DNA from 3 places in the Bacillus coreaensis genome. Region 1 is predicted to be linked to each of the others. Evidence: a T-box and tRNA genes for the amino acid it is inferred to sense, from the RefSeq annotation. Region 1 holds a T-box; the other regions hold tRNA genes.
The links. A T-box is a leader RNA that pairs with one kind of tRNA and senses whether it is charged. The one in region 1 lies ahead of ileS (isoleucine--tRNA ligase), so its partner is inferred to be a tRNA-Ile.
Positions count from the first base shown of each region.

Region 2: it has a tRNA-Ile gene. The T-box ahead of ileS (isoleucine--tRNA ligase) is inferred to sense a tRNA for this amino acid. The anticodon was not compared.
Region 3: it has a tRNA-Ile gene. The T-box ahead of ileS (isoleucine--tRNA ligase) is inferred to sense a tRNA for this amino acid. The anticodon was not compared.

Region 1 is NZ_JBOCCY010000002.1:310,814-314,053, reverse strand. Features, by position in the region: gene ileS (isoleucine--tRNA ligase) at 1-1,677, opposite strand, end outside; T-box leader at 1,766-2,002, opposite strand; gene ACQ5H4_RS04775 (DivIVA domain-containing protein) at 2,049-2,573, opposite strand; gene ACQ5H4_RS04770 (YlmH family RNA-binding protein) at 2,666-3,240, opposite strand, start outside.
Region 2 is NZ_JBOCCY010000023.1:794-4,033, reverse strand. Features, by position in the region: gene ACQ5H4_RS21730 (SpoIID/LytB domain-containing protein) at 1-176, opposite strand, end outside; gene ACQ5H4_RS21725 (VOC family protein) at 313-702, opposite strand; tRNA gene ACQ5H4_RS21720 (tRNA-Arg) at 901-974, opposite strand; tRNA gene ACQ5H4_RS21715 (tRNA-Ser) at 985-1,075, opposite strand; tRNA gene ACQ5H4_RS21710 (tRNA-Asn) at 1,089-1,163, opposite strand; tRNA gene ACQ5H4_RS21705 (tRNA-Ile) at 1,198-1,274, opposite strand; tRNA gene ACQ5H4_RS21700 (tRNA-Gly) at 1,281-1,354, opposite strand; tRNA gene ACQ5H4_RS21695 (tRNA-Cys) at 1,366-1,439, opposite strand; tRNA gene ACQ5H4_RS21690 (tRNA-Gln) at 1,444-1,515, opposite strand; tRNA gene ACQ5H4_RS21685 (tRNA-His) at 1,657-1,732, opposite strand; tRNA gene ACQ5H4_RS21680 (tRNA-Tyr) at 1,738-1,821, opposite strand; tRNA gene ACQ5H4_RS21675 (tRNA-Phe) at 1,852-1,927, opposite strand; tRNA gene ACQ5H4_RS21670 (tRNA-Asp) at 1,942-2,017, opposite strand; tRNA gene ACQ5H4_RS21665 (tRNA-Met) at 2,051-2,124, opposite strand; tRNA gene ACQ5H4_RS21660 (tRNA-Ser) at 2,145-2,237, opposite strand; tRNA gene ACQ5H4_RS21655 (tRNA-Met) at 2,245-2,321, opposite strand; tRNA gene ACQ5H4_RS21650 (tRNA-Ala) at 2,373-2,448, opposite strand; tRNA gene ACQ5H4_RS21645 (tRNA-Pro) at 2,463-2,539, opposite strand; tRNA gene ACQ5H4_RS21640 (tRNA-Arg) at 2,553-2,629, opposite strand; tRNA gene ACQ5H4_RS21635 (tRNA-Leu) at 2,720-2,808, opposite strand; tRNA gene ACQ5H4_RS21630 (tRNA-Gly) at 2,821-2,895, opposite strand; tRNA gene ACQ5H4_RS21625 (tRNA-Leu) at 2,930-3,014, opposite strand; tRNA gene ACQ5H4_RS21620 (tRNA-Lys) at 3,045-3,120, opposite strand; tRNA gene ACQ5H4_RS21615 (tRNA-Thr) at 3,130-3,205, opposite strand.
Region 3 is NZ_JBOCCY010000026.1:302-3,541, reverse strand. Features, by position in the region: gene glgB (1,4-alpha-glucan branching protein GlgB) at 1-356, opposite strand, end outside; tRNA gene ACQ5H4_RS22580 (tRNA-Glu) at 855-926, opposite strand; tRNA gene ACQ5H4_RS22575 (tRNA-Ser) at 930-1,020, opposite strand; tRNA gene ACQ5H4_RS22570 (tRNA-Asn) at 1,024-1,099, opposite strand; tRNA gene ACQ5H4_RS22565 (tRNA-Ile) at 1,136-1,212, opposite strand; tRNA gene ACQ5H4_RS22560 (tRNA-Gly) at 1,218-1,291, opposite strand; tRNA gene ACQ5H4_RS22555 (tRNA-His) at 1,302-1,377, opposite strand; tRNA gene ACQ5H4_RS22550 (tRNA-Phe) at 1,399-1,474, opposite strand; tRNA gene ACQ5H4_RS22545 (tRNA-Asp) at 1,481-1,556, opposite strand; tRNA gene ACQ5H4_RS22540 (tRNA-Met) at 1,594-1,667, opposite strand; tRNA gene ACQ5H4_RS22535 (tRNA-Ser) at 1,688-1,780, opposite strand; tRNA gene ACQ5H4_RS22530 (tRNA-Ile) at 1,794-1,870, opposite strand; tRNA gene ACQ5H4_RS22525 (tRNA-Met) at 1,900-1,976, opposite strand; tRNA gene ACQ5H4_RS22520 (tRNA-Ala) at 2,063-2,135, opposite strand; tRNA gene ACQ5H4_RS22515 (tRNA-Pro) at 2,153-2,229, opposite strand; tRNA gene ACQ5H4_RS22510 (tRNA-Arg) at 2,243-2,319, opposite strand; tRNA gene ACQ5H4_RS22505 (tRNA-Leu) at 2,367-2,455, opposite strand; tRNA gene ACQ5H4_RS22500 (tRNA-Gly) at 2,468-2,542, opposite strand; tRNA gene ACQ5H4_RS22495 (tRNA-Leu) at 2,577-2,661, opposite strand; tRNA gene ACQ5H4_RS22490 (tRNA-Lys) at 2,697-2,772, opposite strand; tRNA gene ACQ5H4_RS22485 (tRNA-Thr) at 2,780-2,855, opposite strand; tRNA gene ACQ5H4_RS22480 (tRNA-Val) at 2,958-3,033, opposite strand; rRNA gene rrf (5S ribosomal RNA) at 3,040-3,155, opposite strand.

The sequences.
Region 1 (3,240 bases):
TCCACGATACTGGTCAGATCCTTCGAGATAAAGATCCGCTGGTCTTTGTAAATCACTTCTCTCTTCTAGAACAGCTTGATGGGAAGAACCAGAATCAAACCAAACGTCCATAATATCCGTTTCTTTTGTAAATTTCCCATTCGGGCTTGATGGATGTGTAAAGCCTTCAGGTAACAGCTCTTTAGCTTCTCTTTCAAACCAAATATTTGAACCATTTTCACGGAATAACCCGGATACATGCTCAATGGTTTCATCCGTGATAATTGGTTCTCCGTCTTCGCCATAAAATACAGGAATTGGAACACCCCATACACGTTGACGAGAAATACACCAATCTCCACGGTCACGTACCATATTGAATAGACGAGTTTCTCCCCAAGCTGGAACCCACTTCGTTTCTTTAACAGCTTCCAACAAGTCTTCTCGGAAATCTTTAATTGAAGCAAACCACTGAGCTGTTGCACGGAAGATAACTGGTTTCTTTGTTCTCCAGTCATGCGGATAAGAGTGAGTAATAAATGTAAGTTTTAATAAAGCACCCACTTCTTGAAGCTTTTCCGTAATCGGCTTATTTGCTGTATCATAGAAAAGTCCTTCAAAGCCCACTGCTTCCTTCGTCATTACTCCTTTATCATCAACTGGACAAAGAACGTCTAAACCGTATTTTTGACCTACATGGAAGTCGTCTTCCCCATGCCCTGGAGCCGTATGAACACAACCCGTTCCCGCATCCGTCGTGACATGTTCCCCAAGCATCACTAAAGACGTACGTTCATATAAAGGATGCTTAGCTAAAACATGTTCTAGCTCCTGTCCTTTCACTGTCTTTACTACCGTTACTTCTTCCCAGCCAATTTCCTTTGTGACTGCTTCTAAAAGCTCTTCAGCCACAACGTACTTTTTATTATTTACTTGAGCAACAACATAATTTAATGTTGGATGAACGGAAATTCCAAGGTTTGCTGGAATAGTCCACGGTGTTGTTGTCCAGATAACGATTTCCGTATCCGCATCAAGCACACCCTTTCCATCTTGAACAGGGAAGCCAACATAAATCGAAGCTGACTTTTTATCCTGGTACTCAATTTCCGCTTCTGCTAATGCTGATTCGCTTGAAGGTGACCAGTAAACCGGCTTTAATCCTTTATAGATATAGCCTTTCTTCGCCATTTCACCAAAAACCTTAATTTGCTGTGCTTCATATGCCGGATCAAGAGTGATATAAGGATTCTCCCAATCTCCACGAACACCTAAACGCTTAAACTGAGTACGCTGAGAATCAATTTGCCCTAAAGCATACTCTTCACAAAGCTTACGAAACTCCGCTACTGTAAGTTCCTTGCGTTTCACACCCTTATTGGTTAATGCTTGCTCGATTGGCAGCCCGTGTGTATCCCAACCAGGAACATAAGGAGCATTGTAACCACTCATTGACTTATAACGCACAATAAAGTCTTTAAGGATTTTATTTAATGCGTGCCCCATATGAATATCTCCATTTGCATACGGAGGCCCATCGTGAAGAACAAACATCGGACGATCCTTCGTACGATCTTGAACTCTAGAATAAATATCCAGTTGGTTCCACTTTTCTTGAATCTCTGGCTCACGCTTTGGCAAATTTCCACGCATCGGGAATTCCGTTTGCGGCATCAATAACGTATCTTTATAATCCATTTTTAAACTTCCTCCTAAATCTTCCTCATCTAGCTACATTGTTACCAGTTATTAGTAAAAATAAATACAAAAAAGCCCTCTCATCCCAAAAAGGGACGAGAAGGCTTGTATTCCCGCGGTACCACCCTAGTAGATAGGCTAAAAACCCATCCGCTCTAAAATTCGTAACGTGAATTTAGACGCCAAAGCTTACTATTCCTAGTGGACGTTCAGCTTGGTACTCAAGGGTGATGTTCAAACTTATCGCTTTTGTTAACCTCCCACCAACTGTTAACTCGCTAGAAAAAGCATTGATAAATTCTACTATCCCTGTCATCGCAACATACAATTTTTACTTGTTAAAAAATTATATTCGAAGAACCGGCTTTTCGTCAAGCCAATGAATCTTCTTCTTCTTTTAAATTTGCAGATTTTAATTCTGCTGAATCAAGCTCGTATTGTAATAGATGATCCCAATCATCGTTATTAAGCATATCAAGCTGAGCTTCAATAAGCATTTTAAAGCGCGTTCTAAATACTTTGGATTGCTTTTTCAAATCCTCAATTTCTAGAGCAATTTTACGCGCTTTAGAAAGGGATTCATTTACAATACGATCCGCATTTTTCTCTGCTTCTCTAATAATTAGCTTAGCTTCTTTTTGAGAATTACGCTTTAGCTCTTCCGCTGCTTCTTGAGCTACAACAATTGATTTATTTAAGGTTTCTTCAATATTCGAAAAATGAGTTAAACGCTCATTCATATCTTTTAATCGTTCATCCAGTTCTTTCTTTTCTCGAATAATCAATTCGTAGTCCTTGATGACTTGGTCAAGGAACTCATTTACTTCATCTTCATCGTAACCACGGAATCCTTTTGTAAATTCCTTGTTATGTATGTCTAACGGTGTTAATGGCATTATAAGCCACCTCCAATTGCTTAATAGTATATACTATTCATTGTAACAGATATTCGACAAGTACTTTTAAATTCCTGCAAATTTTTTATAAATTATTGATGTTTTTCTACAACAATTCGCCATTTATCTTTCTTTGTTTTCCCATCGATGGAAGATAGTTTTGCCCTTCCGTATCCTCGTACCGATAAGACATCGTCTTCCTTACATTCAAATGAAGGATTTTCAATGGTCATCCAATTAATTTTCACTACTCCACCTGCAATTAATGTTTGAGATTTCTGACGAGAAATATTATGAGCAGCAGCTATAATTGTATCTAATCTTAGCGAAGAAACGGTGGTCGTGTACTCATTCCATTGTTCCCTCATTTGAATGGCTTCGTCCAGACGCCGCTCTTTTAAACTTACTTTTGAACGTCCTACCGACTCCAGCTGCATGGATATATAATCGCTTACTTCATTGGCGACAAAGAGTTGAATAGTTTCCTCTTCTATAAGGATGTCTCCAAATTTCCCTCTTTTTAATCCAAGCGACATCATGCTGCCTAATATTTGCCGATGCTCTATAGATACAAACTTATTTGGGTAGATTAGCTCATATAATGAAATTTGGAAATCCTCTACCTCTACAGAATAATAATCTGGATAAATGAAGGCTCTCTTTCTTT
Region 2 (3,240 bases), on a different contig from region 1:
ATTTCCGTTGTTGACTCACCACAAGTGAGAAACATTTCCCCACCCTTAAATGATAGTGTATATTCAACCCCTTCCGTTATCATCAATGCTGGATCTAATGTTGAATAAGCTCCTTTTATGTGAAATGGTAATTTAGAGGTGTCTCCGATATAATTTCTTAATTTCACTGAAATCATCTCTTCGGCTTGCACTTCATTAGGTAACATTAGTAAAAAAACTGTGAAAATCATTAGAATTAAAGTTTTCATACTCATATTATTTATAATGTGTAAACTGATTATTCCTGAAGCTCCATTCTACAAAGGGATGCTTTTATAATTCTTTTTGATTAACATTTAGTTCAACTAAATTACCATCTGGATCAGCACAGAAAATTTGTGCAAAACCACTTTTTCCGTATGGTTTTTCAAGGAGTTCCACTTTATTCTGTTTTAACCACGTAAGTGTGTCATAGTAGTTCTCGACTCTCAGGGCAAAGTGACCTTCTCTGCTGGATAAGCTTTTATCCTGCCGAATCGTCTGTGAAAAAGGATCGACGATCAAGTGGAGTTGCTGTCCCTCTATTTCAAACCATGCACCTGAAAAATCAAAGTCTGGCCGTGGTATTTCTTTTAAACATAAAACTTTCCCATAGAAATCTTTTGCTCTTTCCAAATCTGAAACAGTAAGACTTACATGATGTAGACTTTTATATTTAATCAAAACATTCACCTCTTTCTATTCAACTGAATTATTTTTATCTTACTCAACAAACCCCCTTTATGGAAGTGAGTCCAAACCATCCACCCACCTGCTATTCTTCAAGGTTTGCTGAAAAGTCATAAAGTAAATATTTTATTTAAAGATAAAAAAAACACAAAAAAAAAACGCTCAATAAGCGTTTTTTACTTTGTTATATTACGCGCCTTAGAGGATTCGAACCTCTGACCGTACGCTTAGAAGGCGTATGCTCTATCCAGCTGAGCTAAAGGCGCATATATAGACTGGCGGAGAAGGAGGGATTTGAACCCTCGCGCCGGTTACCCGACCTACACCCTTAGCAGGGGCGCCTCTTCAGCCTCTTGAGTACTTCCCCATAGACATAAAAATGGCTCCGCAGGTAGGACTCGAACCTACGACCGATCGGTTAACAGCCGATTGCTCTACCACTGAGCTACTGCGGAACATTGAAATATTATTCTGCTATCGTAAAAAATCTGGTGGGCCTAAATGGACTCGAACCATCGACCTCACGCTTATCAGGCGTGCGCTCTAACCAGCTGAGCTATAGGCCCCTTATTTGGAGCGGGTGATGAGAATCGAACTCACGACATCAGCTTGGAAGGCTGAGGTTTTACCATTAAACTACACCCGCAAATATTAAATTGGAGGCAACACCCGGATTTGAACCGGGGATAAAGGTTTTGCAGACCTCTGCCTTACCACTTGGCTATGCTGCCATGACTGGGCTAGCTGGATTCGAACCAACGCATGACGGAGTCAAAGTCCGTTGCCTTACCGCTTGGCTATAGCCCATTGATTAAACTTCATGTAATTCTTCCCCGAATTCTCTGCAAGAATCCGCACACCAAGAGGATATTTTGGAAATTTCACTTCAGGAAATTTATGAAATATCGTCGACTACAAGGTATAAAAGAAATACAAATTTTATTAAGATGGGGCGACTGATGGGAATCGAACCCACGAATGTCGGAACCACAATCCGATGCGTTAACCACTTCGCCACAACCGCCATGATGGTGGAGGGGGACGGATTCGAACCGCCGAACCCAAGGGAGCGGATTTACAGTCCGCCGCGTTTAGCCACTTCGCTACCCCTCCAGATTGGAATTAAATGTGCAATAAAATTAATGGTGGCTCAGGACGGAATCGAACCGCCGACACAAGGATTTTCAGTCCTTTGCTCTACCGACTGAGCTACTGAGCCATATTTACTTAAAATGGCGGTCCCGACCGGGATCGAACCGGCGATCTCCTGCGTGACAGGCAGGCATGTTAACCGCTACACCACGGGACCAAAGTCTTTTCAAGTTCCCTTGAAGCAACTTAATTGCGGGGACAGGATTTGAACCTGCGACCTTCGGGTTATGAGCCCGACGAGCTACCAGACTGCTCCACCCCGCGACAATATTATTTTAAAAAAATGGAGGAGGTAGAGGGATTCGAACCCCCGCGCGGTTTGACCCGCCTGTCGGTTTTCAAGACCGATCCCTTCAGCCAGACTTGGGTATACCTCCGTATCTTTGGTAGCGGCGGAGGGGATCGAACCCCCGACCTCACGGGTATGAACCGTACGCTCTAGCCAGCTGAGCTACACCGCCAAAAAAATTATTGAAGATTATTTTCACTACACTACGATCTGTAAAAAATATTGGTGGAGCCTAGCGGGATCGAACCGCTGACCTCCTGCGTGCAAGGCAGGCGCTCTCCCAGCTGAGCTAAGGCCCCATAATAAAGTTAGATGGTCGGGAAGACAGGATTCGAACCTGCGACCCCTTGGTCCCAAACCAAGTGCTCTACCAAGCTGAGCTACTCCCCGATTATAACTAATTTGGCGCGCCCGAAAGGAGTCGAACCCATAACCTTCTGATCCGTAGTCAGACGCTCTATCCAATTGAGCTACGGGCGCATGTATTATAATGTTAATTATATTAGTGTGTTAAGGACAGCTATTTTGCTTTACAATCTATGGAAGGATATTTTACTTCGTAAAAATCCTTGGTGCCGAGGACCGGAATCGAACCGGTACGGTAGTCACCTACCGCAGGATTTTAAGTCCTGTGCGTCTGCCAGTTCCGCCACCCCGGCAAAAGAAGTTCTTGGAGCGGAAGACGGGATTCGAACCCGCGACCCCAACCTTGGCAAGGTTGTATTCTACCACTGAACTACTTCCGCATATGGTAAGTTATTTTGCTAACGCAAAAAACTTTGGTGCGGGTGAAGGGAGTCGAACCCCCACGCCTTGCGGCGCTAGATCCTAAGTCTAGTGCGTCTGCCAATTCCGCCACACCCGCATAATAATAGCCTACATTATTTAAGAAAAATGGTGAGCCATGAAGGACTCGAACCTTCGACCCTCTGATTAAAAGTCAGATGCTCTACCGACTGAGCTAATGGCTCGGTATAAAGTGGTGCCGGTGAGAGGACTTGAACCCCCAACCTACTGATTACAAGTCAGTTGCTCTACCAATTGAGCTACGCCGGCTTATTAAGAGTGTAAATTTACTTAGTTTAGTTCTC
Region 3 (3,240 bases), on a different contig from region 1:
GTTTTTGGCCGTTCTTCAGAGAAAAAGGCATATGGATCAGACTTCAATAATATTTCACCAGTGGATGTGTGAATTTCATATTTATAAAGGCAGCCCGTTAAATCCTGCTCAACAATGAGCATCCATACCCCTTCATCATTTACCTTTTTAAATTCATAACCACTTCCATTCCAATTGTTTACATCACTAGCAAGAGATACTTGTGTTGCGTTTGGTGCCCACACACAAAATCTTGTGCATTTCTTTTCATCAATAGTAAGAACATGAGCACCAAACAGACGATAGCATTCAAAAAAATTTCCCTCATGAAACAAGTGCAGCTGGTATTCAGTTGGATGAATCAAATCCAAAATCATTCTACTCCCTACCTATTCTTTAGTTTTGTACATTACTTTTACTGTATAATTCTCGCCACTCTTTCAAATCCCTCTTTAATTTTTCTGACAATTAACTGTCCATTTCGACATAATTATCTATAAGGCCAATGTTTTCGACAGCATTCATCCCTTTAACGCAGCAAACTGCAAAAAATGATAGAAATTATTTTTTAATAGATAATAAATTTTATGATGCAGATATAGAGATATATGCTATTTATTTGGTGTTAATGAAAAAATATGTATTTTAAATTTTAAAATAACTGAAATTTGAATAATATATTCAAGAGGATTTATTTATGTGATGAGGTGGTTTTTATGAAGAAAAATGAAAGGGTTTTCATATAATTGTCGAATATTGGAAATGTTAAATGAACTTTGAGGATATTTGATATAAGAGGTAATAGAGTAGTTTGTGGAGGTATAGGAGGACCTAGAAAATCAAAAAAAACATTGAACAAATGTTCAATGTTTTTATGACCCCTACGGGATTCGAACCCGTGTTACCGCCGTGAAAGGGCGGTGTCTTAACCGCTTGACCAAGGGGCCATATGGCGGAGAAGGAGGGATTTGAACCCTCGCGCCGGTTACCCGACCTACACCCTTAGCAGGGGCGCCTCTTCAGCCTCTTGAGTACTTCCCCATATGGCTCCACAGACAGGACTCGAACCTGTGACCGTTCGGTTAACAGCCGAATGCTCTACCAACTGAGCTACTGTGGAATAATAGTAAGTTATTTTACTATCCTAAAAACACTATGGTGGGCCTAAATGGACTCGAACCATCGACCTCACGCTTATCAGGCGTGCGCTCTAACCAGCTGAGCTATAGGCCCTTATTTGGAGCGGGTGATGAGAATCGAACTCACGACATCAGCTTGGAAGGCTGAGGTTTTACCATTAAACTACACCCGCATAAAACTTATGGGGCGACTGATGGGAATTGAACCCACGAATGCCGGAACCACAATCCGGTGCGTTAACCACTTCGCCACAATCGCCATAATTCAACTGAATATAAATGGTGGCTCAGGACGGAATCGAACCGCCGACACAAGGATTTTCAGTCCTTTGCTCTACCGACTGAGCTACTGAGCCACAATATGGCGGTCCCGACCGGGATCGAACCGGCGATCTCCTGCGTGACAGGCAGGCATGTTAACCGCTACACCACGGGACCAAAGTTTTTCTCAAGTTTCCCTGAAAATAACTTTTAATTGCGGGGACAGGATTTGAACCTGCGACCTTCGGGTTATGAGCCCGACGAGCTACCAGACTGCTCCACCCCGCGACAATATTATTTTTTAAAAATGGAGGAGGTAGAGGGATTCGAACCCCCGCGCGGTATGACCCGCCTGTCGGTTTTCAAGACCGATCCCTTCAGCCGGACTTGGGTATACCTCCAACATATTATAAATGGTGGACCTTGTAGGACTCGAACCTACGACCGGACGGTTATGAGCCGTCTGCTCTAACCAGCTGAGCTAAAGGTCCAATAAATAAAGAAACCTGGTTAATAGTTTTGGTAGCGGCGGAGGGGATCGAACCCCCGACCTCACGGGTATGAACCGTACGCTCTAGCCAGCTGAGCTACACCGCCAAAGTAATTCATTGAATTTTTAATTCACATGTTCCTGAATTAATGAAGATTTTTTCACTATACTACGTTACGTGAAAAAATCTAAGTGGAGCCTAGCGGGATCGAACCGCTGACCTCCTGCGTGCAAGGCAGGCGCTCTCCCAGCTGAGCTAAGGCCCCATAAATATCGAGTTAGATGGTCGGGAAGACAGGATTCGAACCTGCGACCCCTTGGTCCCAAACCAAGTGCTCTACCAAGCTGAGCTACTCCCCGATTATAACTAATATGGCGCGCCCGAAAGGAGTCGAACCCATAACCTTCTGATCCGTAGTCAGACGCTCTATCCAATTGAGCTACGGGCGCATATTTTTCATTATAAAACTTTGGATATTTTACTTTGTAAAAATCCTTGGTGCCGAGGACCGGAATCGAACCGGTACGGTAGTCACCTACCGCAGGATTTTAAGTCCTGTGCGTCTGCCAGTTCCGCCACCCCGGCAAAATAAGTTCTTGGAGCGGAAGACGGGATTCGAACCCGCGACCCCAACCTTGGCAAGGTTGTATTCTACCACTGAACTACTTCCGCATATGGTAAGTTATTTTGCTATCGCAAAAAACTTTGGTGCGGGTGAAGGGAGTCGAACCCCCACGCCTTGCGGCGCTAGATCCTAAGTCTAGTGCGTCTGCCAATTCCGCCACACCCGCATAATGTAAAGTTATTTTGCTGAAGTAAAAAACTTTGGTGAGCCATGAAGGACTCGAACCTTCGACCCTCTGATTAAAAGTCAGATGCTCTACCGACTGAGCTAATGGCTCGTACAAATGGTGCCGGTGAGAGGACTTGAACCCCCAACCTACTGATTACAAGTCAGTTGCTCTACCAATTGAGCTACGCCGGCAAACAATGATTAGTTATCTTCACTTTGTGAAGGAAAATCATTTAAATGGATAGTTATTTTCACTTAGTGAAGGATAAATATTTTCGCTTCGCGAAAAATTTTTGGTGGAGGATGACGGGATCGAACCGCCGACCCCCTGCTTGTAAGGCAGGTGCTCTCCCAGCTGAGCTAATCCTCCATTACCGCCTGGCGACGTCCTACTCTCACAGAGGGAAACCCTCAACTACCATTGGCGCTGAAAAGCTTAACTTCCGTGTTCGGTATGGGAACGGGTGTGACCTTTTCGCTATCGCCACCAGACTATTTATGCGACACTATTTATTATAATAGTTTTCCGCAATTTTTCAAGAGAAATTTTTACCATTCTCTCAAAACTAGATAATGA